Regions from separate parts of the Kitasatospora sp. NBC_00374 genome, predicted to be linked through region 2. Evidence: riboswitches for the same ligand, from Rfam matches in the RefSeq annotation. Region 2 holds a riboswitch; each other region holds the start of a gene.
The links. Region 2 has a riboswitch for thiamine pyrophosphate ahead of OG871_RS19230 (cytosine permease). Riboswitches for the same ligand answer to the same signal wherever they lie in the genome.

Region 1 (7,057 bases), 1.7 Mb from region 2:
TGGTGCAGACCGAGGTTCTGGTAGATCTCCAGGGTCGACGTGGAGTGGTTCAGGGTGATGAAGTGCAGCCCGGGCGCGCCCTCGGCGAGCAGCCGCTCGGACATCGCGGTGGCGTGCTCGATGCCGATCGCCCGCACGGCCTCCGGGTCCTCGGCCGCGGCACGGAAGCGGCGCTCCAGCTCGACCGGGAAGGCCGAGCCGGACAGCTGCGGGAAACGCTCCAGCTGCTTGATGTTGGTGACCGGCATGATCTCCGGGATGATCGGCGTCGCGCAGCCGGCCGCGGCGACCCGGTCGCGCAGCCACAGGTAGTCGTCGACCTCGAAGAACATCTGGGTGATCGCGTAGTCGGCGCCGGCCCGGCACTTGGCGACGAAGTGCTTGATGTCCGCGTCCCAGTCGGCGGACCGCGGGTGCATCTGCGGGAAGGCGGCCACGCCGACGCAGAAGTCGCCGATGCTCCGGATCAGCTCGACCAGCTCGTAGGCGTAGGTGACGCCGTCCGGGTGGCGGACCCACTCGCCCATCGGGTCGCCGGGCGGGTCGCCGCGCACCGCGAGGACGTTGCGCACGCCCTGGTCGGCGTACTGGCCGATGATGTTGCGCAGCTCGGCGATCGAGTGGTCGACGGCGGTGAGGTGGGCGACCGGGGTCAGGGTCGTCTCGGTGGCGATCCGGCCGACCAGGTTGACCGTGCGGCCGCGCGAGGAGCCGCCGGCGCCGTAGGTCATGCAGACGAAGTTGGGGTCCAGCGACTCGACCCGGCGGATCGCGTCCCAGAGGCGGCGCTCGGCAGCCTCGCTGCGCGGCGGCATGAACTCGAAGGAGAACGAGCGGTCACCTGCCGCCAGCAGATCGCGCACGGTCTGCGCACGGTCGGTTCTGGTGGAGGGAATCCCGAGTGCCATGCTCGCAGGTTAGCCGGGATGCGGAGAGCGCGACCAAACGTGGTCCACCAACTGAGACACCTGCCGAGACGTCCGATCCGTGGCGGTGAGAAGCCTCCCGAACACCCCGATAGTCTGATTGTCAGCCAATCGATCCGGAGTCTCCCGTGCGTTCGCCCACCGGTCTGCCCACCCACCCCATCGACGCGGAAGCCGTGCGCGAACGCGTCAACGCGGCCCTCGCCGAGTTCATGGACGGCCGCACGGCCCTGCTCGCCGGCATCTCCCCCCAGCTCGGGCCGGTCTCCGACGCCCTGCGCGACTTCCTGCTCGACGGCGGCAAGCGGCTGCGCCCCGCGTTCTGCTACTGGGGCTGGCGCGGGGCAGGCGGCGGCGCCGACGAGACGGGGATCACCCGGGCGGCGGCCGCACTCGAACTGCTCCAGGCGAGTGCCCTGGTGCACGACGACCTGATGGACCGCAGCGACACCCGCCGCGGACTGCCCTCCGTCCACCGCCGTTTCGAGGCGCTGCACCGCAGCAGCGGCTGGCGCGGCGACCGCGAGCAGTACGGGGCCTCCGCCGCCGTCCTGCTCGGCGACCTGCTGCTGATCTGGTGCGACGAGCTGTTCAACGACTGCGGTCTCGACCCCGCGGCCGTCCGGGCGGCCAAGCCGTCCTTCGACCTGATGCGCACCGAGGTCATGCTCGGCCAGTACCTGGACGTGCTGGAGCCGGTCGCCGGGGACTCCGCCGACCCGCAGGCGCTGGAGCGCGCCCGGACCGTCCTGCACTACAAGTCCGCGAAGTACACCATCGAGCGCCCGCTCCAGGTGGGGGCCGTGCTGGCCGGGGCCGGACCCGACCTGGTCTCGGCCTACGCGGCCTTCGGCCTCCCGCTGGGCGAGGCCTTCCAGCTGCGGGACGACCTGCTCGGTGTGTTCGGCGATCCGTCGGTCACCGGCAAGCCGGCCGGCGACGATCTGCGCGAGGGCAAGCGGACCCTGCTGGTGGCGCACGCCATGCGCGGCCTGTCGCCCGCCGACGCCCGGCACCTGGACGAGCGGCTCGGCGCACCCGACCTGACCGCCGACGAGATCCCGGCCCTGCGCGCACTGGTCGAGCGGAGCGGCGCCGCCGACCTGGTGGAGAAGCGGATCGACGCGCTGATGCGGGACTCGCTGGCCGCGCTGGAGGCCGCCCCGCTCCGCGGCGGCCCGGCCCGCGAGGTCCTGCGGGCCCTGGCCGAGGCCGCCACCGTCCGCACCTACTGAAGCGCCCGGGCGCCCCGGGCGGGGCACCCGGGCGCGGGCAGCAGCGGTCAGACCTCGCGGAGCCTGCGGGCCAGCTCGGCCGCCGCCGCACCCGGGTCGTCGGCCGCCGTGATGGCCCGGACCACGACCACCCGGCGGGCGCCCGCCGCCAGGACCTGGTCCAGGTTGCCCAGGTCGATGCCGCCGATCGCGAACCACGGTCGGTCCGTCGGCTGCCCGGCCGCGTACGAGACCAGGCCGAGGCCGGGCGCGTGCCGGCCGGGCTTGGTCGGGGTGGGCCAGACCGGCCCGGTGCAGAAGTAGTCCACGCCCGGCTCGACCAGCGCGGTGTCCACCTCCGACTCGGCGTGGCAGGAGCGGCCGATCAGCACGTCCTGGCCGAGGATCGCCCGGGCGGCCGGGACGGGCAGGTCGTCCTGACCCAGGTGCAGCACCTGGGGACCCGCGGCATGGGCCACGTCGGCCCGGTCGTTGACGGAGAAGAGCCTGCCGTGCCGCCGGGCGGCGTCCGCGAAGACCTCCAGGTACTCCAGCTCCTGCTTCGCCTCCAGCCCCTTGTCCCGCAGCTGGACGATGTCCACGCCACCGGCCAGCACCGCGTCCAGGAACTCGGGCAGGTCGCCCTGCTCCCGGCGGGCGTCGGTGCACAGGTAGAGGCGGGCGTCCGCCAGCGCGGCGCGGGCGTCCGCCGTCACAGCAGCATGGCCTGGGCGCGGCGCTTCACCTCGGTGCCCCGGTTCTCCCGCAGCGCCTGGATCGGGCTGCCGGGAAGCGACGGGTCCTCGGTGAACATCCACTCGAGGATCTCCTCGTCGTTGAGCCCGCAGTCGCGCAGCACCGTGAGGGTGCCCACCAGGTGCTTGACCGGTCCGGTGGGCTCGATGAAGTCGGCGGGCACCTGCAGCGAGTTGTTCTCGCCGCGGCGGACGGCCAGCAGGGTCCGGTTCCTCACCTGGTCCCGGACCTCGGTGATCTGCACCCCCCACAGCTCCGAGATGTCGGGCAGGTAGAGCCACGCGGGGACAAGGGCTTCAATCTTGGGATCAATCTTGCTCACGCCCCCAGACTGCCACCTCCGGCGACCCCCGCGCACCTACCGCCCGGTCAGGCCGCCGCCGCCTTGAGCTGGACGGCCGGATCGGCGGCGAGCGCCCGGTCGAGCACCGCACCCCGGTCGATCAGCCGCCGCGCCTGGTTGAGGTCGCGCGGCCGGTCCACCGACAGGGCCGCGACCAGGGCGCCCTGCCGCAACCACAGCACCGTCCAGGACGGCTCCTCGGGCGAGCCCCGGTGGATCAGCTCGTCCGCCTCGGCGTGCCGGCCCGCGTACTGCACCATCCGTCCGAACTGCTCGGACCAGAAGTACGGCACCGGGTCGTACGGGGCGTCCGCGCCGAGCATCGAGGCCGCCGCCGCCGTGCCGGACTGCAGTGCGTGGTCCCAGTGCTGGACGGCCAGCCGGACGCCGGAGCGGGCCGAGGGGTAGGAGACGCAGTCACCGGCCGCCCACACACCCGGGGCGCCGGTGCGCAGCCGCTCGTCCACCAGGATCGCCCCGGCCGCGTCCAGCTCCACGCCGGAGCCGGACAGCCATCCGGTGGCGGGCCGGGCGCCGATCCCGACCAGCACCTCGTCGGCGGGCAGCCGGGTGCCGTCGGTGAGCACCACGGCACCGGGCTCGGCGGCCAGCACCCCGGCCCCGCAGCGCAGCCCGACCCCGGCTGCCGCGTACCAGCCGGCCATCACCGCGCCGAGCGGTTCGGGCAGCGCACCGGTGAGCGGCGCCGGCCCGGCCTCGACCACGGTCACCTCGCAGCCCAGCTGCCGGGCCACCGTCGCGGTCTCCGCGCCGATCCAGCCGGCCCCGGCCAGCACCAGCCGCACGCCGGGGCGGAGCCGTTCGCGCAGCGCCAGGGCGTCGTCCACGGTACGCAGCAGGCGCGCGCCGGGAGCCCCGGGCAGCGGGCGGGGTTCGGCACCGGTGGCGATCACCAGGCCCTCGTACGGCAGCTCACCGCCGTCGGTGTGCAGCACCCCGGGTGCCAGGGCGAGCGCCCGGCGACCGGTCAGCAGCTCGACGCCGAGGTGCTCCCAGTCGATCTCGAAGGTGGTGGCGTCGGCCTTTCCGAGCAGCACGTTCTTGGACAGCGGCGGCCGGTCGTACGGGCGGTGCGGCTCGTCGCCGAGCAGCGAGATCCGGCCCTCCCAGCCCCCGCGGCGCAGACCCAGCGCGGCCTGCGCGCCCGCCATGCCGGCCCCGACCACGACCACCCGTCCGGTTCGCTTCAGTTCGACCACCGGGCCAGCCTAGCGAGCGGGTGTCCACGCCATGTACGCACCTTCGGGCTGGGACGCGCCCGGCGTTATGGTGGACGGACACCACACGGGAGCCCGGCGCACCGGGCTGAGAGGCGGGCTGCGGCGGCCTGCGACCGTCCGAACCTGATCCGGGTCATGCCGGCGAAGGGAGTATCGACTTTGGCACGGACACCTGACGTCCTGGTCGTCGGCGGCGGCATCATCGGCCTCGGCGTGGCCTGGCGCACGGCGCAGCGCGGGCTCGCGGTCACCGTGCTCGACCCGGCCCCGGGCGGCGGCGCGGCCCAGGTCGCGGCCGGGATGCTGGCCCCCGTCACGGAGCTGCAGTACGGCGAGGAGCCGCTGCTGCGCCTGGGCATGGCCTCCAACGAGCGGTACGCCGCGTTCGCGGCCGAACTCACCGCGGCCACCGGCCTGGACACCGGCTACCGGCAGACCGGCACGCTGGCCGTGGCGCTGGACTCCGACGACCGCGCGGAACTGCGCGAGCTGCTCGCCTTCCACCAGCGGCTCGGCCTTGAGTCGCACTGGCTGACCGGCCGGGAGTGCCGCCGGCTCGAACCGATGCTCGCCCCCGGGGTGCGCGGCGGCCTGCAGGTGACGGGCGATCACCAGGTGGACGGGCGGCGGCTGTCGAAGGCCCTGCTCGCCGCCTGCGCGCGCGAGGGTGTCGTCCTGCACCGTGCCGAGGCCGCCGAACTGGTGGTCACGGACGGCCGGGCCACCGGCGTCCGGCTGGCCGACGGCACCGAGCTGACCGCCGGGCAGCTGGTGCTCGCCGCCGGCTGCCGCAGCCACCTGCTGCCCGGCCTGCCGCCGGGCGTGCTGCCGGCCGTCCGCCCGGTCAAGGGCCAGGTGCTGCGGCTGCGGATCCCCGCGCCGTACGCGCCGTTCCTGTCCCGCAACGTGCGGGCGGTGGTGCGCGGGCAGCACATCTACCTGGTGCCGCGGGCCGACGGCGAGCTGGTGATCGGGGCGACCAGCGAGGAGCTGGGCTACGACACCACCGTGACCGCGGGCGGGGTGTACGAGCTGCTGCGCGACGCGCACGAGCTGATCCCCGGCATCACCGAGCTGCCGCTGGTGGAGACCGGTGCCGGGCTGCGGCCCGGCTCCCCGGACAACGCCCCGCTGCTCGGCCCGACCACGCTGCCCGGCCTCACCGCGGCGACCGGCCACTACCGCAACGGCGTCCTGCTCACCCCGGTCACCGCCGACCTGATCGCCGACCACCTGGCGACCGGGGCCGTGCCCGAGCTCGCCGCCCCCTTCTCCCCCAGCCGCTTCACCGCAGAGGTCACGTCATGAACCAGATCCCGCTCACCGTCAACGGCGAACCCCGCGAGCTGCCCGCCGCGACCACGCTGGCCGAGGTGGTGGCGCAGCTGAGCAGGGCGCCCTCGGGCGTGGCGGCGGCACTCAACGAGGCCGTGGTGCCACGCGGTTCGTGGGGCGAGACGGTGCTGAGCGCCGGCGACCGGGTGGAGATCCTCACCGCGGTCCAGGGGGGCTGAGCGCGATGGCCGACGACCTGCTGACCATCGCCGGGACGACCTTCTCGTCCCGGCTGATCATGGGCACCGGCGGCGCCCCGAGCCTGGAGGTGCTGGAGCAGGCCCTGCTGGTCTCCGGCACGGAGCTGACCACCGTCGCGATGCGCCGGGTCGACCCCGGTACCCGGGGCTCGGTGCTCGACGTGCTCACCCGCAACGGCATCCGGGTGCTGCCCAACACGGCCGGCTGCTTCACCGCCGGGGAGGCCGTGCTGACCGCCCGGCTCGCCCGCGAGGCACTCGGCACCGACTGGGTGAAGCTGGAGGTGATCGCCGACGAGCGCACCCTGCTGCCCGACCCGATCGAGCTGCTGGACGCCGCCGAGACCCTGGTCGACGACGGCTTCACGGTGCTGCCCTACACCAACGACGACCCGGTGCTGGCACGCAAGCTGGAGGACGTCGGCTGCGCGGCGATCATGCCGCTGGGCTCGCCGATCGGCTCCGGCCTGGGCATCCGCAACCCGCACAACTTCCAGTTGATCGTGGAGAGCGCGGGCGTCCCGGTGGTGCTGGACGCGGGTGCGGGCACCGCCTCCGACGTGGCCCTGGCGATGGAGCTGGGCTGCGCCGCGGTGATGCTGGCCTCGGCCGTGACCCGGGCCCAGGATCCGGTGCTGATGGCCGACGCGATGCGCCGCGGGGTCGAGGCCGGACGCCTCGCCCACCGGGCCGGACGGATCCCGCGCCGGTTCCACGCCGAGGCCTCCTCGGCCATGGCCGGGCGGGCCGAACTGGACACCCGGGAGCACCCGGCGTTCTGACCCGGTCTCAACTTCGGCACAGACTGCTCGCGACGGGCAGGCCACCGGCCACCGCCGGGGCCATCGCCCCTACACTCCTCTGGTGGACATGACGCTGCGCGATCCCCTCATCGGAGCCCTGCTCGACGGCCGGTACCGGGTCGAGCAGCGGATCGCCGCGGGCGGTATGGCGACGGTCTACCGCGGCCTGGACACCCGGCTGGACCGGGTGGTCGCCCTCAAGGTGATGCACGAGTCGCTGGTCGGCGACAACGACTTCA
Region 2 (7,057 bases):
CCAGTCGGCCTCTCCCGGCAGGCCCTCGAACGGGCGGTGCACCAGCTCCTGCACCGCGTGCGCGGCCTCCCGGCCGTGACAGGCCTTGTAGCGGCGGCCCGAGCCGCACGGGCACATCTCGCGTGCGCCGACGACCGGGACCTCGCCCGCGGTCACGGTGGTGGACTGGCTGCGCTGGGGCGACTTCTTGGCGGCCTTCTTGGCCATGGTGCGGCTCTCCCGGTGACGGCGACGTCTTGCTCCGGGAAGCCTACTGAGAATTCCGGGACTTCCCCGCGTACGGCGTCGCGCGGGCTCCGCGCCCGGGCCCGTGCGGCCCGCCGCTCAGGCGCTGCGGGCCTGCCGCCCCGCACCGTCCGGCCGTCCGGCCGCGTTCGCCGCCGGGCGCCGGCCGTCGGCGGGCAGCTCGGCCCAGACCGTCACCCGGCCGGGTGCGTGCCGCACCCCCCAGTCGCTGGCCAGCTCGCCCACGATGTTCAGGCCCCGGCCGCCCCGGGCCGTCACGGACGGCCGGGCGGGTAGCGGCCTGGTGGCCGCGCCGCCGTCCGTGACCTCCAGGGTGAGCAGACCGTCGCCGTGGGTCTGCCAGCGGACCAGCACCGCGCCGGCGTCCCCGTCCTGTTCCGGTTCGCCCTGCGGGTCGGCTCCGCCGGGGCCGCGCCTGGCGGGGGTGCCGACGCCGACCAGGTAGCCCGACGGAAGCTCGGCCTCGTGGTCGAGTTCGGTCAGCCGGGCGAGCGGCCGGGCATACCGGCAGGAATTGCTGAGCAGTTCCGACAGGATCAGCACAGCATCGTCAATCACCGAATCCGGAATCTCCTGATCGCCCAGATCGCGCCGCAACCGCCGTCGCGCCACGCCCACGCTCGCCGGACCGTGCGGCACTGCCAGGGTCGATGAAGCCGGCTCGGCCTTCTCAGGCACAGAACGCGCCACCATCAACGCCACCCCCGGACCTCCTTCGCTTCTGCCGAGGGATGGATGCCCCCTCGGAATGCGTCGGAAACGAGCGTTCACCGATCCCTGACGGCCATTTCCAGGCCCGCAACTCACGGTATGCAAAAGGTGATTAGATGCTCACGTTGTGTTGTGGGATAGGAGGAATTACACCCCTTTCCACACTTCGCGCCCCCTGTGCGCCTCCGCACCCCCGCAACGCCCGAAGGACGGCGCGCGACCGGCCTCGCGCGTGCGCCGGACCGCCCCCGGCGCCCCGGCTAGCGCCCCAGCTGCTCCAGCACCTGGCGCGGCCGGTTGGTGATCAGGGCCTCCACCCCGAGCCGCACGCACAGCTCGACGTCGGCGGGCTCGTCCACCGTCCACACGTGCACCCGGTGCCCGGCCCGGCGCAGCGCCGTCACCAGGCCGGGGTTGCGCCGCACCAGCTCGATCCCGGGCCCGGCGATCCGGGCCCCGCCGGGCAGCGCGGCGGTCCGCCCCAGCAGCGGAAGCCGCCGCTCCAGCAGGTACACCCTCGGCACGGCCGGCGCCGCCCGGCGGACCCGGTGCAGCGCCAGCTCCGAGAAGCTCATGATCCGGACGGCGGACTCGGCGGGATCGGCCGACCCGTCCGGCAGCAGGCCGAACCGGTCCAGCGTCCGCAGCAGTTCGGCCTCCACCCGCCCCGCGTACCGGGTCGGGTGCTTGGTCTCGATGGCCAGCTCGATCCGGCGGCCGCTGTCGGCCACCAGCTCCAGCAGCCGGGCCAGCGTCAGCACCGAGGCGGGCCGCGGGTCCTGCGGCGACTTCCAGGAGCCGAAGTCCAGCTCGCCGAGCTGAGCCAGCGTCATCGCCGACACCGTGCCGCTGCCGTTCGAGGTGCGCCGCACCGTACGGTCGTGGACGCAGACCAACTCACCGTCGGAGGTCAGGCGGACGTCGCACTCCAGCCCGTCCGCACCCTCCTCGATCGCCCGCTGGTACGCCTCGGCGGTGTGCTCGGGCAGCGCGGCGGAGGAGCCGCGGTGGGCGATCACCTTGACCGACCTGCGGTCGGGCGGGCCGGCGGAGGCCGCGGCGGAGTCGAGGGGCTGGGTGTCCACGACGATCACCCTACGCGGGCCAGGATGGCCGAAAGCCGCCGCCATGGGGAACGTGCGGTGAACAGCTCCCCGGCGGCGGCTTCCGTGGCGGTGTCAGACCGCCTTGCGGACCAGCGTGGTCGCCCAGGTGGCGAGGGCCGCGGTCAGGAAGGCGAACAGCGAGGCCGAGGTCCACGGCTGCGCCTCGAAGCCCACCGCGGACTGCAGGTCATGCCAGAAGCCGGTCCACCAGCCGGCGACCGGGGTCGGCGCGATGAACTGGTAGGTGGCGAAGCCCACCGCCCAGGGCAGCAGCATCAGCGGACGGGCCGGGGCGTCCTGCTCCAGGTTCCAGCCGGTGCGGCCGGCGCCGAAGAAGTAGTCGACCGCGAGCACCGCGAAGAGCGGCACGAACACCGCGCCGATCAGGTAGAGGAAGTTGGTGTAGCCCGCGCTGAGCTCGTGGATCCACAGGGCGAGGCCGGTCACCAGGGCGCCGATGCCGACGGTCAGCACCCGGCGGTCGATCCGCGGGAGGAGGTTCTGCACCGACATGGCCGTCGAGTACACGTTCGCGAACGACTGGTCGGTCTCCCGCAGGACCAGGACCAGCAGGAACACCCAGCCGGCCGTCACCCCGGTGAACGAGTCGAAGATCTTCGCGCTGTCGCCGCCCTGCTGGAGCAGGGCGATCAGGCCCAGCACGTAGCACCAGACCTGGGCCACCGTGTAGCCGGAGAAGGTGCCCCAGAACGAGGCGCCCGGGGTGCGGGAGTGCCGGGTGTAGTCCGCGGCCAGCGGGACGAACGAGATCGACACCGCGATGACCGCGTCCGTGGCGGTCAGGAAGCCGTCCCAGTTGCCGGCCCCCGGGTCGGGGAAGCCCTGGCGGCCCAGCTGCACGGTGAAGTAGACCATCGCGACGCCCACCGCGATCGCCACGTACTTGCGCAGCACCGCGATCGAGCCCAGCGGCCAGATCGTCAGCACCGTGGTGAGCGCACCGGCGAGCAGCACGAACAGCCAGCGCCAGCCCTGCGTCCCGGCCACGTTCTGGGCGCCGCCCGCGATCACGATCAGCTCGAACACGCCCCAGCCGATGCACTGCGCGATGTTCAGCACGGTGGGCAGGTACGACAGCCGCGTCCCGAACAGTCCGCGCAGCACGGCCATCGCCGGAGCGCCGGTCCGGGCGCCGATCAGCGCGGCCACGCCGAGCATCGCGGTACCGATCACGGTGCCGACCACGATCGCCGTCACGGCGGCGGCGAAGGAGAGCTCCGCGCCCGCCGTCCCGAGCACCGTGGCGGCGCTGGAGAAGCCGATCAGGCTGATCCCGAGGTTGGCCCAGAGCGCGAACTGGGCGCGGAAGTCCAGGGTTCTCGGAGGTTCGGTGTCGAGCACCAGGGGTGCCTCGGGACGTTCGGCCACGGCGGTGGCGGACGTGGAGGCAGGGGAAGGCGAAACAGCCGTCATGGCCGATACTCCCTACGCCGGCATTACCCGGACAGGTTCCGGCGGTCTGCGTCCCCTCGACCACCCGCGCCGTGGTACCCATGGCGTACGGTCGAACAGCGCACTCTCAGCCTGGTTGGTCCAAGCTCCCGCGTCGTGTCAGGTTGGAGCGCCAGGCTAACGGGATCGGCGTCGAACGCCAAGGCCGGGCGGGGTGCCGTCCGCATCGCGGGACTTCTCCGCACCTCGGCCGGACGGCCGGCCGACCCCCGGTTGTCGGGAGCACCTAAGCATTCTCATGACTTCTTCAGGGGGCTGCTTACGGCAACTGAATCGGCTATGCGAAAAACTATGGCCAAGGTCCTGTCAGCTATGGAGGTCGTCCGTGAGCACCGAGCACGAGAGTGGGTCCACCGGGCCGCGGGTGGGTCAGTCCTCCGGCGTCCCAGAGGCGGGTGCTCTGTCGAAGCCGGCCGAGACCGCCGCCCCGGCGGCGCCCGGGTACATCGACGCTCCCCCGCCGGTGCTGCCCGCCGCGCCGACCGCCCCGGCCCCCGCCCCCGGCTACCTGGACGCGCCGCCGCCCGCCGCCCCGGCCGCGCCCGTCGCCCCCGCGGTGCCGGTGCTCGCCGAGGGCACGCCGCAGGGCGACCCCAACCCGTACGCCCACCCGGCGACGTCGGCCGGGTACCCGCAGGCCGCGCCGCAGCCGTCCGCCGAGGAGGCGCACCACCCGTTCGGCGCCGGGCACCCGCTCGGCGGCTGGGGTACCCCGCCCGGCGGTACGGGCGGTCCCGGGCACCCGGCCGAGTGGGGCGTACCGGGCACCCCGCCCGGCCCTCGCAAGAAGCGCGGCGGCCTGATCGCCCTGGTCGCGGCCGTCGCCGTGCTGGCCGGCCTGGCCGGCGGTGCGATCGGCGTCTCGCTGACGGACGGCAAGGACGGGTTCACCGGCTCCACCAGCCGCACCAGCACCACCGTGACGGTCGGCGACAACCAGAAGGCCCTGGACCGGGCCCCCGAGTCGGTCGCCGGCATCGCCGCCAAGGCACTGCCCAGCACCGTCACCATCAAGGCCCAGAACTCCAGCGAGTCCGGGACGGGCACCGGTTTCGTCTTCGACACCGAGGGCCACATCCTCACCAACAACCACGTGGTCGCCCCGGCGGCCAGCGGCGGCAAGCTGACGGTGAAGTTCTCCGACGGCTCCTCGTACCCCGCCTCGGTGGTGGGCCGCGCCCAGGGCTACGACGTGGCCGTGGTCAAGCTCGACAACCCGCCGAAGGACAAGCTCGTCCCGCTCCCGCTCGGCGACTCCGACAAGGCCGCCATCGGCGACGCCACCATCGCGATCGGCGCCCCGTACGGCCTCGAGGGCACCGTCACCACCGGCATCATCAGCGCCAAGGACCGTCCGGTCGCCTCCGGTGACGAGACGGGCTCCCAGGCGTCGTACATGAACGCGCTGCAGACCGACGCGTCGATCAACCCGGGCAACTCCGGTGGCCCGCTGCTCAACGCCTCCGGTCAGGTCATCGGCATCAACTCGGCGATCCAGTCCAACAGCGGCGGCTCCAGCGGCCGGGCCGGCTCGATCGGCCTCGGCTTCGCCATCCCGATCAACCAGGCCAAGTGGGTCGCCGAGACGCTGATCAAGGACGGCAGCCCGGTCTACGCGATCCTCGGCGTGCTGCGCAACGACGACTACAAGGGCGACGGCGCCCAGATCCAGACCAAGGACGTCCAGGGCACCGCGGCCGTCACCCCGGGCGGCCCCGCAGACCAGGCCGGCCTCAAGCCGGGCGACGTCATCACCAAGCTCGGCGGCATCTCCATCGACAGCGGCCCGACCCTGGTCAGCGAGATCTGGACGCACAAGCCGGGCGAGAAGGTCGAGGTCGAGTACACCCGCGACGGCAAGGCCGCCAAGGCCACCGTCACCCTCGGCGAACGCAAGGGCGACAACTGACCCGAGCACCGAAATCGGTGTGCGCCGAACCCCCCGGGACCCGTTAGGCTGGCCTCCGCCTGGAGAGCTGCCCGAGCGGCCTAAGGGAACAGTCTTGAAAACTGTCGTGCGGTGACCCCGTACCGTGGGTTCGAATCCCACGCTCTCCGCCGCCACCGGCCCCCGACCCGCACCACGGTCGGGGGCCGGTCGCCGTTCCGGCGCCGGGTGGCCGGGGATCGGCCGGACGGGTGGATCCGGGGCCAACGCGCCCTTGCCGGAACGGTCCTGACGGATCGCTCGCCGAGAATCGGGCGCCCGGGACGTGGCCCGGCTGCGACCAGGCGAGGCGGCGGGTGGATGACTTCGATTGTGGTGCGGCGGCCGGGGCCGACGCCCGAGCGCCCGTCCGGGGAGCCCGGCCTGGTCTGGTACGCCGCGTACGCCTCCAACATGCACCTCGCCCGTCTGACCTGCTACCTCTCGGGAGGTCGGCCGGCCGAGGGGACCAGGACCCTCCCGGGGGCCCGGGACCGGCGGCCGCCCGCCGGGACGGTGCCGGTGCTGCTGCCGGGGCGGCTGCACTTCGCGCTGGAGTCGCTGGTCTGGGGCGGCGGGATGGGCTTCTACGACCCGTTCGACGGCGGTGAGATGCCGGCCCGGGCCTACCTGCTGCGCCCCGGGCAGTTCGCCGACATCCTGGCGCAGGAGCGCCGCCGCGCGCCGGGCGCGGATCTGGACCTGGGCGCCGTACTCGCCGAGGGGCGTGCGCAGTTGGGCCCCGGCCGGTACGAGACCCTGCTCTGCGTCGGTGGGCTGGACGGGCATCCGGTGCTGACCTTCACCGCCCCCTGGCGCAGCGCGGAGGCCGAGCTGAACGCGCCCTCGGCGCCGTACCTGCGGGCGGTCGCCACCGGGCTGCGCGAGGGCCACGGCTGGGATGCGGACCGGGCGGCGGCCTACCTGAGCAGCCGCCCGGGGGCGGCGGGGGTGTGGTCGCCCGGCGGGGTCGTGCGGGTCCTGCGGGGAGCCGGCGCGGCCGGGGACTGACCGCGCCGGCCCGGTGGGCCGGCTACCACCTGGCCCAGTCGAGGTTCCAGCCGCTCAGCCCGTTGGCGGGGTCGAGTGCCTGCTTGTGGACCGAGCCGCGCACGGTGACCACGTCGCCGACGATGCTGTCGGCGTAGAACCGGCCGGCCGCCGAGTTCGGGTCGCCCGCCGCGGTGTCGAGCAGGCCGATGCAGCCGTGGCTCATGTTGTAGCGGCCGACCGCGGGGCCGGCGTTCGGGTTGCCGTGCACGTAGGTGCCGGTGCTGGTGAGGCGCAGGGCGTGCGGCCGCTCGGTGTCGTACCCGGCGCCCACGAGGCCGGGCACGCCTTCGGAGCGCATCCGCTCCATCCGGCTCCTGGCGGAGACCACCATGGTCCCGTTCCAGGACGGGTTGTCGTCGTCGCCGGCCGTGATCGGGATCTGCTGGTCCGGCTGGCCGGCCTTCTTGACGGTCATCTGGTGGGTGCTCGCGTCGACCTCGCTGATCTTGGAGCGTCCGATGGTGAACTCCTCGTCGCGGTCGGTCGCGCCGTACACGCCGGGGGAGACCTCGACGTTCTTGGTGCGGAAGTGCACCTTGAC
Region 3 (7,057 bases), 230 kb from region 2:
CGGTCAGCAGCGTGATCGGCGGCTCGATGATCGTCACGGCGCTGCTCGGCCGCCCGCTCATGACGGCCGGCCTGCGGCCCTTCCTCGTCAAGGGCGACGCGGCCCGGTCCGCCGCCTGGGACCGGCTGATGGCCGGCTCGGCCGCCTTCCGCCGCGACGAGCGCAACTTCTCGCTGGCCTGGGGCACCGTGCTGGTCACCGAGTGCGCCGCCAAGGTGGTGCTGGCGTACACCGTGCCGGTGGAGACCATGGTCTGGCTGAGCACCGTCCTGCTGGTCGCCGCGATCGGCCTGGGGGTCCTGGTCGGCAACGTCTTCGCCGGGCGGATGGCCGAGCGGGTCGTCGCCGAGGCCGCCTGAGCCTCCGAGGCCACCTGAACCTCCCGAACCGCCCGCAGTGCGCCCGCCCGCAGTGCGCCCGCCCGCAGTGCGCCCGCCCGTCTCCCCGACGGGCGGGCGCACCCGTGTCAGCCCTCCTGCACCGGGATCGGCAGGCCGACCACCGGCTTTCCGCCGGCCGGCCGCTCCTCGTCCGCCGGGGCCTTCGGCGCGTTCATCGCGCTCAGCAGCTGCCGGGCCAGGCCCAGCCCGGTGCCGCCCATGGTCAGCGCCTTGGCGAACATGTCCGACATCCCGTCCGCGCCGTTGAGCAGGATCATGTGCTCGACGTTGCCGAAGGCCTCCGCGCCGGCCCGGACGATCTCCGGCCAGTTCTCGGCCAACTGCTGGGCCACCACGGCTTCCTGGTTCTCCGCGAGGGCCGCGGCCCGGGCCTTGATGGCCTCCGCCTCGGCCAGACCGAGCGCCCGGGCCGCCTCGGCCTGCGCCAGGCCCTTCGCCTCCGCGGAGGCGGCCTCCGCCAGACCGGTCGCCTTGGTCGCCTCGGCCGCCGCCAGACCGCGGGCCCTGGTCGCCTCCGCCTCGGCGGTGGCCGCCACCTTCACCCGGTTCGCCTCGGCACCCGCTTTCAGCTCGGTCTCCCGCGCCAGCGCCTCGGCGGCCGAGATCCGGGCGTCACGGTCCGCCTCGGCCTTGGTCCTGGTCTCGTACGCGCGGGCGTCGGCCGGCTTGCGGACGTCCGCCTGCAGCTGCTGCTCCTTGCGGTGCGCCTCCAGCTCGGCGACCTTGGTCTCCTGGACCACGACCTCCTGCCGGGCGGCGGCCTGCGCCAGCGGTCCCGCCTGCATCGCGCGGGCCGTCGCGGTCTCCATCTCGGCCTGGTAACCGGCCTGCTGGATACCGGAGTTACGGGTCGCCTCGGCCTTGCGGGCGAACGCCTCCTGCTCCGCCTCGGTGGCCCGGCGGTCCGCCTCCGCGGCCGCGATCCGGGCGTCCCGCTGGACGGCGGCCGCGTGCGGGGCGGCCAGGTTGGTGATGTAGCCGGTCGGGTCCAGGATCTCCTGGATCTGCAGCGAGTCGATGATCAGGCCGAGCTTCTCCATCTCGGAACCGGACGCGGCCCGGGTCTCCCCGGTCAGCCGCTCCCGGTCGCGGATCATGTCCTCGACGGTCAACCCGCCGACGATCGACCGCAGATGGCCCGCGAACACGTTGTGCACCCGCTGGCCCATCATCTTCTGCTGGTCCAGGAAGCGCCGGGCGGCGTTGGCGATCGACACCGTGTCGTCGCCCACCTTGAAGATCACAACGCCCTTGACGTGCACCGGAATACCCTGCGACGTCACACACTCGACGTCCAGCTCGGCCTCGTTCAGGTCCAGCGACAGCTTGCGCACCACCTGCACGCCCGGCACCACGAAGGTGCCCCGGCCGGTGACGATCCGGAAGCCCAGCCCGTCGGCGAGGCCCTCGGTGCGGTGCGTGGAGCCCGAGATGACCAGCGCCTCGTTCGGCTCCGCCACCCGCCACATCAGTTTGAAGAGCACGATCAGAACGACGATGGAGGCCGCCACGGCCCCCGCGATGCCGATGAGCATCGGCTTTCCCCCTTCGAAGCGCACCGGCTCCGTGGCTGCGCTCTGATGTGCAGGACGGCGCGGAACGCGGTGGCAGCAGCAGATTCTTCGCCTGCTGTGATCGCTTGGGAAGGCTCGGGCGTCCTGATTGCGCATCAGGGGCGTCAAGATTGCGTCAAGACGGCGGCGTGCGCGGCAGGGTGGCGGCGGTCGGCGTCAGGGGCGGCGGTCGCGTCCGGGTGGTCGGCGTCCGGGCGGCGGTGTCACCCGTACGCCGGGCCGACGTAGACCGTGCGCGGCGGCTGGTACTCCAGCACCACGACGGGTGTCCCCGGCGCCAGCGGCTCGCCCGGCACCGCCAGGTACGCGAGAAAGGCCTCCGTCCCCTGCCGTTCGGGCACATGGATCAGCACCTCGCCGACCAGCCCGGCCCCGATCCTGCCCGTCACCCGCCCCGTCAGCCCGACCATCCGGCCAGTCTGCCACCGCGTCCACTGTCCGGAACCTGTCTGGACCTGGGCGGATCGGCCCGCTACGGTGTTGGACGTCTTACGCAGGCAAACCGCCTGCGGACACGGGAGCTCGGAGCACCGGGCTGAGAGGGCGCTGAACGGTCACGTCGAGGACGTGCCGACCGCTGCGCCGACCGCAGGAACCTGGACCGGATAATGCCGGCGTAGGGAGTAGAAGGTCAGATGACCGTCTTTGATGCACAGCAGAAGTCTGCCCGCAGCACGGCCGCCCCGGTCAGCAGCGCGGCCACCGGCTACCCGACCCCGGCCTGGCGCAAGGCCTACCTGGAGGGATCCCGGCCCGACCTGCGGGTCCCGTACCGCGAGGTCCACCTCACCAACGGCCGCACCGTCCCGCTCTACGACACCTCCGGGCCGTACACCGACGCGGCCTACGAGCCCGACGTGCGCCGCGGCCTGCCGGCGCTGCGCGACCCGTGGATCCGCCAGCGCGGCGACGTCGAGGAGTACGACGGCCGCGAGGCCCGCCCCGAGGACGACGGGATCAAGCACACCTCGCCGCGCGGCGGGAACCTCCGCAACCTGGACGCGGTCTTCCCCGGCCGGCCGCGCCGCCCGCTGCGGGGCCGCGACGGCGCCGCGGTCACCCAACTCGCCTACGCGAGGCAGGGTGTGATCACCCCGGAGATGGAGTTCGTGGCCCTGCGCGAGGGCCTGGAGCCGGACTTCGTCCGGGACGAGGTGGCCCGTGGCCGCGCCGTCATCCCGGTCAACGTGAACCACCCCGAGGTGGAGCCGGCCATCATCGGCACCAACTTCCTGGTGAAGATCAACGCCAACATCGGCAACTCCGCGGTCACCTCCTCCATCGAGGAGGAGGTGGAGAAGATGACCTGGGCCACCCGCTGGGGCGCCGACACCGTCATGGACCTCTCCACCGGCCGCAACATCCACACCACCCGCGAGTGGATCCTGCGCAACTCCCCCGTGCCGATCGGCACCGTGCCGCTCTACCAGGCCCTGGAGAAGGTCGACGGCAAGGCCGAGGAGCTGAGCTGGGAGGTCTACCGCGACACCGTCATCGAGCAGTGCGAGCAGGGCGTCGACTACATGACCGTCCACGCGGGCGTGCTGCTGCGGTACGTCCCGCTGACGGCCCGTCGCAAGACCGGCATCGTCTCGCGCGGCGGCTCGATCATGGCGGCCTGGTGCCTGGCGCACCACCAGGAGAACTTCCTCTACACCAACTTCGAGGAGCTCTGCGACATCCTCGCCGCGTACGACGTCACCTTCTCGCTCGGTGACGGCCTGCGGCCCGGCTCGATCGCGGACGCCAACGACGACGCCCAGTTCTCCGAGCTCCAGACGCTCGGCGAGCTCGGCCGGATCGCCCGGGACAGGAACGTCCAGGTGATGATCGAGGGCCCGGGTCACGTCCCGATGAACAAGATCCGCGAGAACATGGACCTCCAGCGGGAGATCTGCGACGAGGCGCCGTTCTACACCCTCGGCCCGCTCACCACCGACGTCGCGCCCGGCTACGACCACATCACCTCGGGCATCGGCGCGGCGATGATCGCCTGGTGGGGCACCGCGATGCTCTGCTACGTCACCCCCAAGGAGCACCTGGGCCTGCCCAACCGGGACGACGTGAAGACCGGCGTCATCACCTACAAGATCGCCGCCCACGCGGCGGACCTGGCCAAGGGCCACCCCGGCGCCCAGGAGTGGGACGACGCACTCTCCGACGCCCGCTTCGAGTTCCGCTGGGAGGACCAGTTCAACCTGGCCCTCGACCCGGAGACGGCCCGCGAGTTCCACGACGAGACCCTCCCCGCGGAGCCCGCGAAGACGGCGCACTTCTGCTCCATGTGCGGCCCGAAGTTCTGTTCGATGAAGATCTCGCAGCAGATCCGGGCCGAGCACGGCGAGGGCTCCACGGCCGTCAACGGCACCGGCTACGCACCCGAGGCACTGGCCGGCATGCAGGCCAAGTCCGAGGAGTTCGCCGCCCAGGGCAACCGGGTCTACCTGCCGCTGGCCGACTGACACCGGGTGAACCGCCGGGGCGCTGCCATGGGGGACCGGAGGGGGCTCCCATGGCAGCGCCCCGGGCACGTCCGCGCCAGCTGCCCGCCGGCCTGCTGCTCTCCCCGTCCTGCTGTCCTGGTGCCGCGCGCCGGGAGGCGATCGTCAGGCTCCGCGCCATGGAGGTGCGGAAGGCGATTCTCCTGGGGCTGCTGAGCTCACCTGTGTTCTCACCTGCACGGGTCTGGTTGTTCGGCGGGCCCTGAGTGCTGCTCGGGCAGCCGGCTGAGGCAGGACAGGCAGCGCATTCTCCAGGGCCTGGCTGCGGTGCGGCCTCCTTGATCAGACGCCGATGATCTGGCACCGCAGGCCGCCATCCCGGGCGTACACCCGCAACTCCTGCTCCTTGTGGGGCTCGTCGTTCTGCTTCGGCGACAACCGCCAGGCCGGGAACCAGCCGAGCCCGTCGGCGGTCAGGCTCTCCGCGACCTCCTCCAGGGCGTGCCTGCCGAGTCGCCCGTAGCCGAGCTCCTGGCGCAGCTCGCCGAGCGAGGTCCGGACCAGGCCGCCCGCTGCGCGACAGCGCTCGGCCACCGGGCCGGTGCCGCCGTCCCCGGGAGCGGTCGGCAAGTCACCACGCAGATCGGTCAGGGTGTTCATGTTCGGCCCAACGACACGAACTGCAAAAACGATGCGGCAGTTCCCCGGCTCGGACGTACGCGGCGATTCGTAGGTATTTCACCATCGTGTGCGATCGATGTGCGATCACCCGCGCCCGGCGAGCGGCCGCCGACGCGCCGTAGGCACATGGGTGAAACAGTCGAAATTCGGCCGCGACACCACTCATTTGGATTCTCAAAAAGCATTCGATCTTATGGTGCCATTGGTATGTACGCGGTTGAGTGACGGTTCATCACAAACCCGGTAGGCAGTCGCTTCGTGGCCCCCGCCATGGGGCGAATCCCGATAGGTGTCGGTGTGATCACCGGGGCATGGAGTCTGATCGGAACTCACCACAGCCACTCGGAATCCCCATGGATGGCCGAGTTCGACGGCGACACGAAAGGCTTTGTCCCATGGCAGTGGATGCCACCCTGTCCGCCCCTCCCGACAGCGGGCGTAGACGCACCCGGTTCAAGGAAGCCCTCTACCTCGTGCCCGGACTGGCGTTACTGGCGACAACCACGCTGATCTCGCAGCCTGCCCATGCGGCGGAGGCCCCGGTGACCCTGGGGACCGACACCAGCTATGCGGTCCTCGGCGGTTCAACGGTCACCAACACGGGCCCCAGCGTCATCAACGGCGATCTGGGCCTCAGCCCCGGTTCGTCGGTGACGGGCTTCCCGCCCGGAATTCTCAACGGGGTGCAGCACGTCGCCGACGCCGAGGCCCTCCAGGCCCAGTCCGATCTGGTCATCGCCTACAACGACGCCGCCGGCCGGGCGCCCACGGCACTCGTCTCCGGGGACCTCGTCGGGCTGACCCTGACGTCCGGTGTGTACAAGTCCACGTCGTCACTGGCGCTCAACGGCACCGTGACGCTCGATGCCCAGGGCGACCCCAGCGCCGTCTTCATCTTCCAGATCGCCTCCACCCTGATCACGGGTTCGGCGAGCAACGTCAGCCTCATCAACGGCGCTCAGGCCTGCAATGTGTTCTGGCAGGTGGGGAGTTCGGCCACCATCGGGACCAACTCCTTCTTCAAGGGCAACATCCTTGCTCTCACGTCGATCGCGGCACAGACCGGCACCGTGATCGAGGGCCGGGCCCTGGCCCGGAACGGTGCGGTCACGCTGGACACCAACACCATTACCCGGGCCGCCTGCACCGTCGGTCCGCCTGGTCCTCCCGGACCGAGCGGGCCTCCCGGACCTACGGGCTCCCCCGGCCCTAGCGGCCCGGCGGGTGCTCCTGGTGCTCCCGGTGCTCCTGGCGCTCCCGGTGCTCCTGGCGCTCCCGGCGCTCCCGGTGCTCCTGGTGCTCCTGGCGCTCCCGGTGCTCCCGGTGCTCCTGGCGCTCCTGGCGCTTCGGGTGCTCCGGGTGCCCCTGGCTCCCCCGGTGCTCCTGGCGCTTCGGGTGCTCCCGGCGCTCCCGGTGCCCCTGGTTCCCCCGGTGCTCCTGGCGCTTCGGGTGCTCCCGGTGCTCCCGGTTCCCCCGGTGCTCCCGGTTCCCCCGGCGCCCCAGGTCCCTCCGGTCCCGCTGGTCCGGCTGGTCCCGCTGGTCCTGCTGGGCCTGCCGGGCCGGGTGGCGGTCACGGCGGTGGCGGTCACGGCGGCGGCGACCATGGTGGAGACGACCATGGTGGAGACGATCACGGGAAGGGCGACCAGGGGAACGACGACCACGGTCAGCCGTCGCAGAGCCCCTCGCAGGGTGTTCCGTCCAGTAGGCCCTCGGCAGGCCCGCCGTCCAAGGGTCCTTCCCACGGCCTTGCGCAGACGGGAGACAGCCCGGTCACGGGTATCGCGGCCATGGCGGCGATTCTGTTCGCCGCGGGTGGTTCACTCCTCGTCATCATGGTGAGAAGGAGCCGTGACGGTGGAGTCGGCCGCCGGCACTAGCCGAGGGCTAGGGGCTGATCGTCGCGTGCTGTCGGACCGGCAATCCTGAGGGCAGGACAGCAGCCGCGGAAATGTCGGAT

Region 1: it holds a riboswitch for thiamine pyrophosphate, as region 2 does, so the genes downstream of both, thiO (glycine oxidase ThiO) here and OG871_RS19230 (cytosine permease) in region 2, are expected to answer to the same signal.
Region 3: it holds a riboswitch for thiamine pyrophosphate, as region 2 does, so the genes downstream of both, thiC (phosphomethylpyrimidine synthase ThiC) here and OG871_RS19230 (cytosine permease) in region 2, are expected to answer to the same signal.

The regions. Positions count from the first base shown of each region.
Region 1 covers NZ_CP107964.1:2,584,843-2,591,899, forward strand. The annotation lists gene metF (methylenetetrahydrofolate reductase [NAD(P)H]) at 1-908, opposite strand, end outside; gene OG871_RS11550 (polyprenyl synthetase family protein) at 1,055-2,161, shown strand; gene thiE (thiamine phosphate synthase) at 2,209-2,856, opposite strand; gene OG871_RS11560 (Rv2175c family DNA-binding protein) at 2,853-3,218, opposite strand; gene OG871_RS11565 (NAD(P)/FAD-dependent oxidoreductase) at 3,266-4,411, opposite strand; TPP riboswitch at 4,535-4,647, shown strand; gene thiO (glycine oxidase ThiO) at 4,616-5,788, shown strand; gene thiS (sulfur carrier protein ThiS) at 5,785-5,994, shown strand; gene OG871_RS11580 (thiazole synthase) at 6,000-6,797, shown strand; gene pknB (Stk1 family PASTA domain-containing Ser/Thr kinase) at 6,886-7,057, shown strand, end outside.
Region 2 covers NZ_CP107964.1:4,269,328-4,276,384, reverse strand. The annotation lists gene OG871_RS19245 (DUF5926 family protein) at 1-207, opposite strand, end outside; gene OG871_RS19240 (ATP-binding protein) at 325-804, opposite strand; gene OG871_RS19235 (glycerophosphodiester phosphodiesterase) at 1,218-1,973, opposite strand; gene OG871_RS19230 (cytosine permease) at 2,136-3,497, opposite strand; TPP riboswitch at 3,488-3,639, opposite strand; gene OG871_RS19225 (S1C family serine protease) at 3,862-5,445, shown strand; tRNA gene OG871_RS19220 (tRNA-Ser) at 5,507-5,594, shown strand; gene OG871_RS19215 (histone deacetylase) at 5,785-6,474, shown strand; gene OG871_RS19210 (Ig-like domain-containing protein) at 6,497-7,057, opposite strand, start outside.
Region 3 covers NZ_CP107964.1:4,500,548-4,507,604, forward strand. The annotation lists gene OG871_RS20250 (VC0807 family protein) at 1-359, shown strand, start outside; gene OG871_RS20255 (flotillin family protein) at 467-1,936, opposite strand; gene OG871_RS20260 (hypothetical protein) at 2,179-2,385, opposite strand; TPP riboswitch at 2,480-2,615, shown strand; gene thiC (phosphomethylpyrimidine synthase ThiC) at 2,611-4,437, shown strand; gene OG871_RS20270 (hypothetical protein) at 4,759-5,076, opposite strand; gene OG871_RS20275 (ice-binding family protein) at 5,493-6,977, shown strand.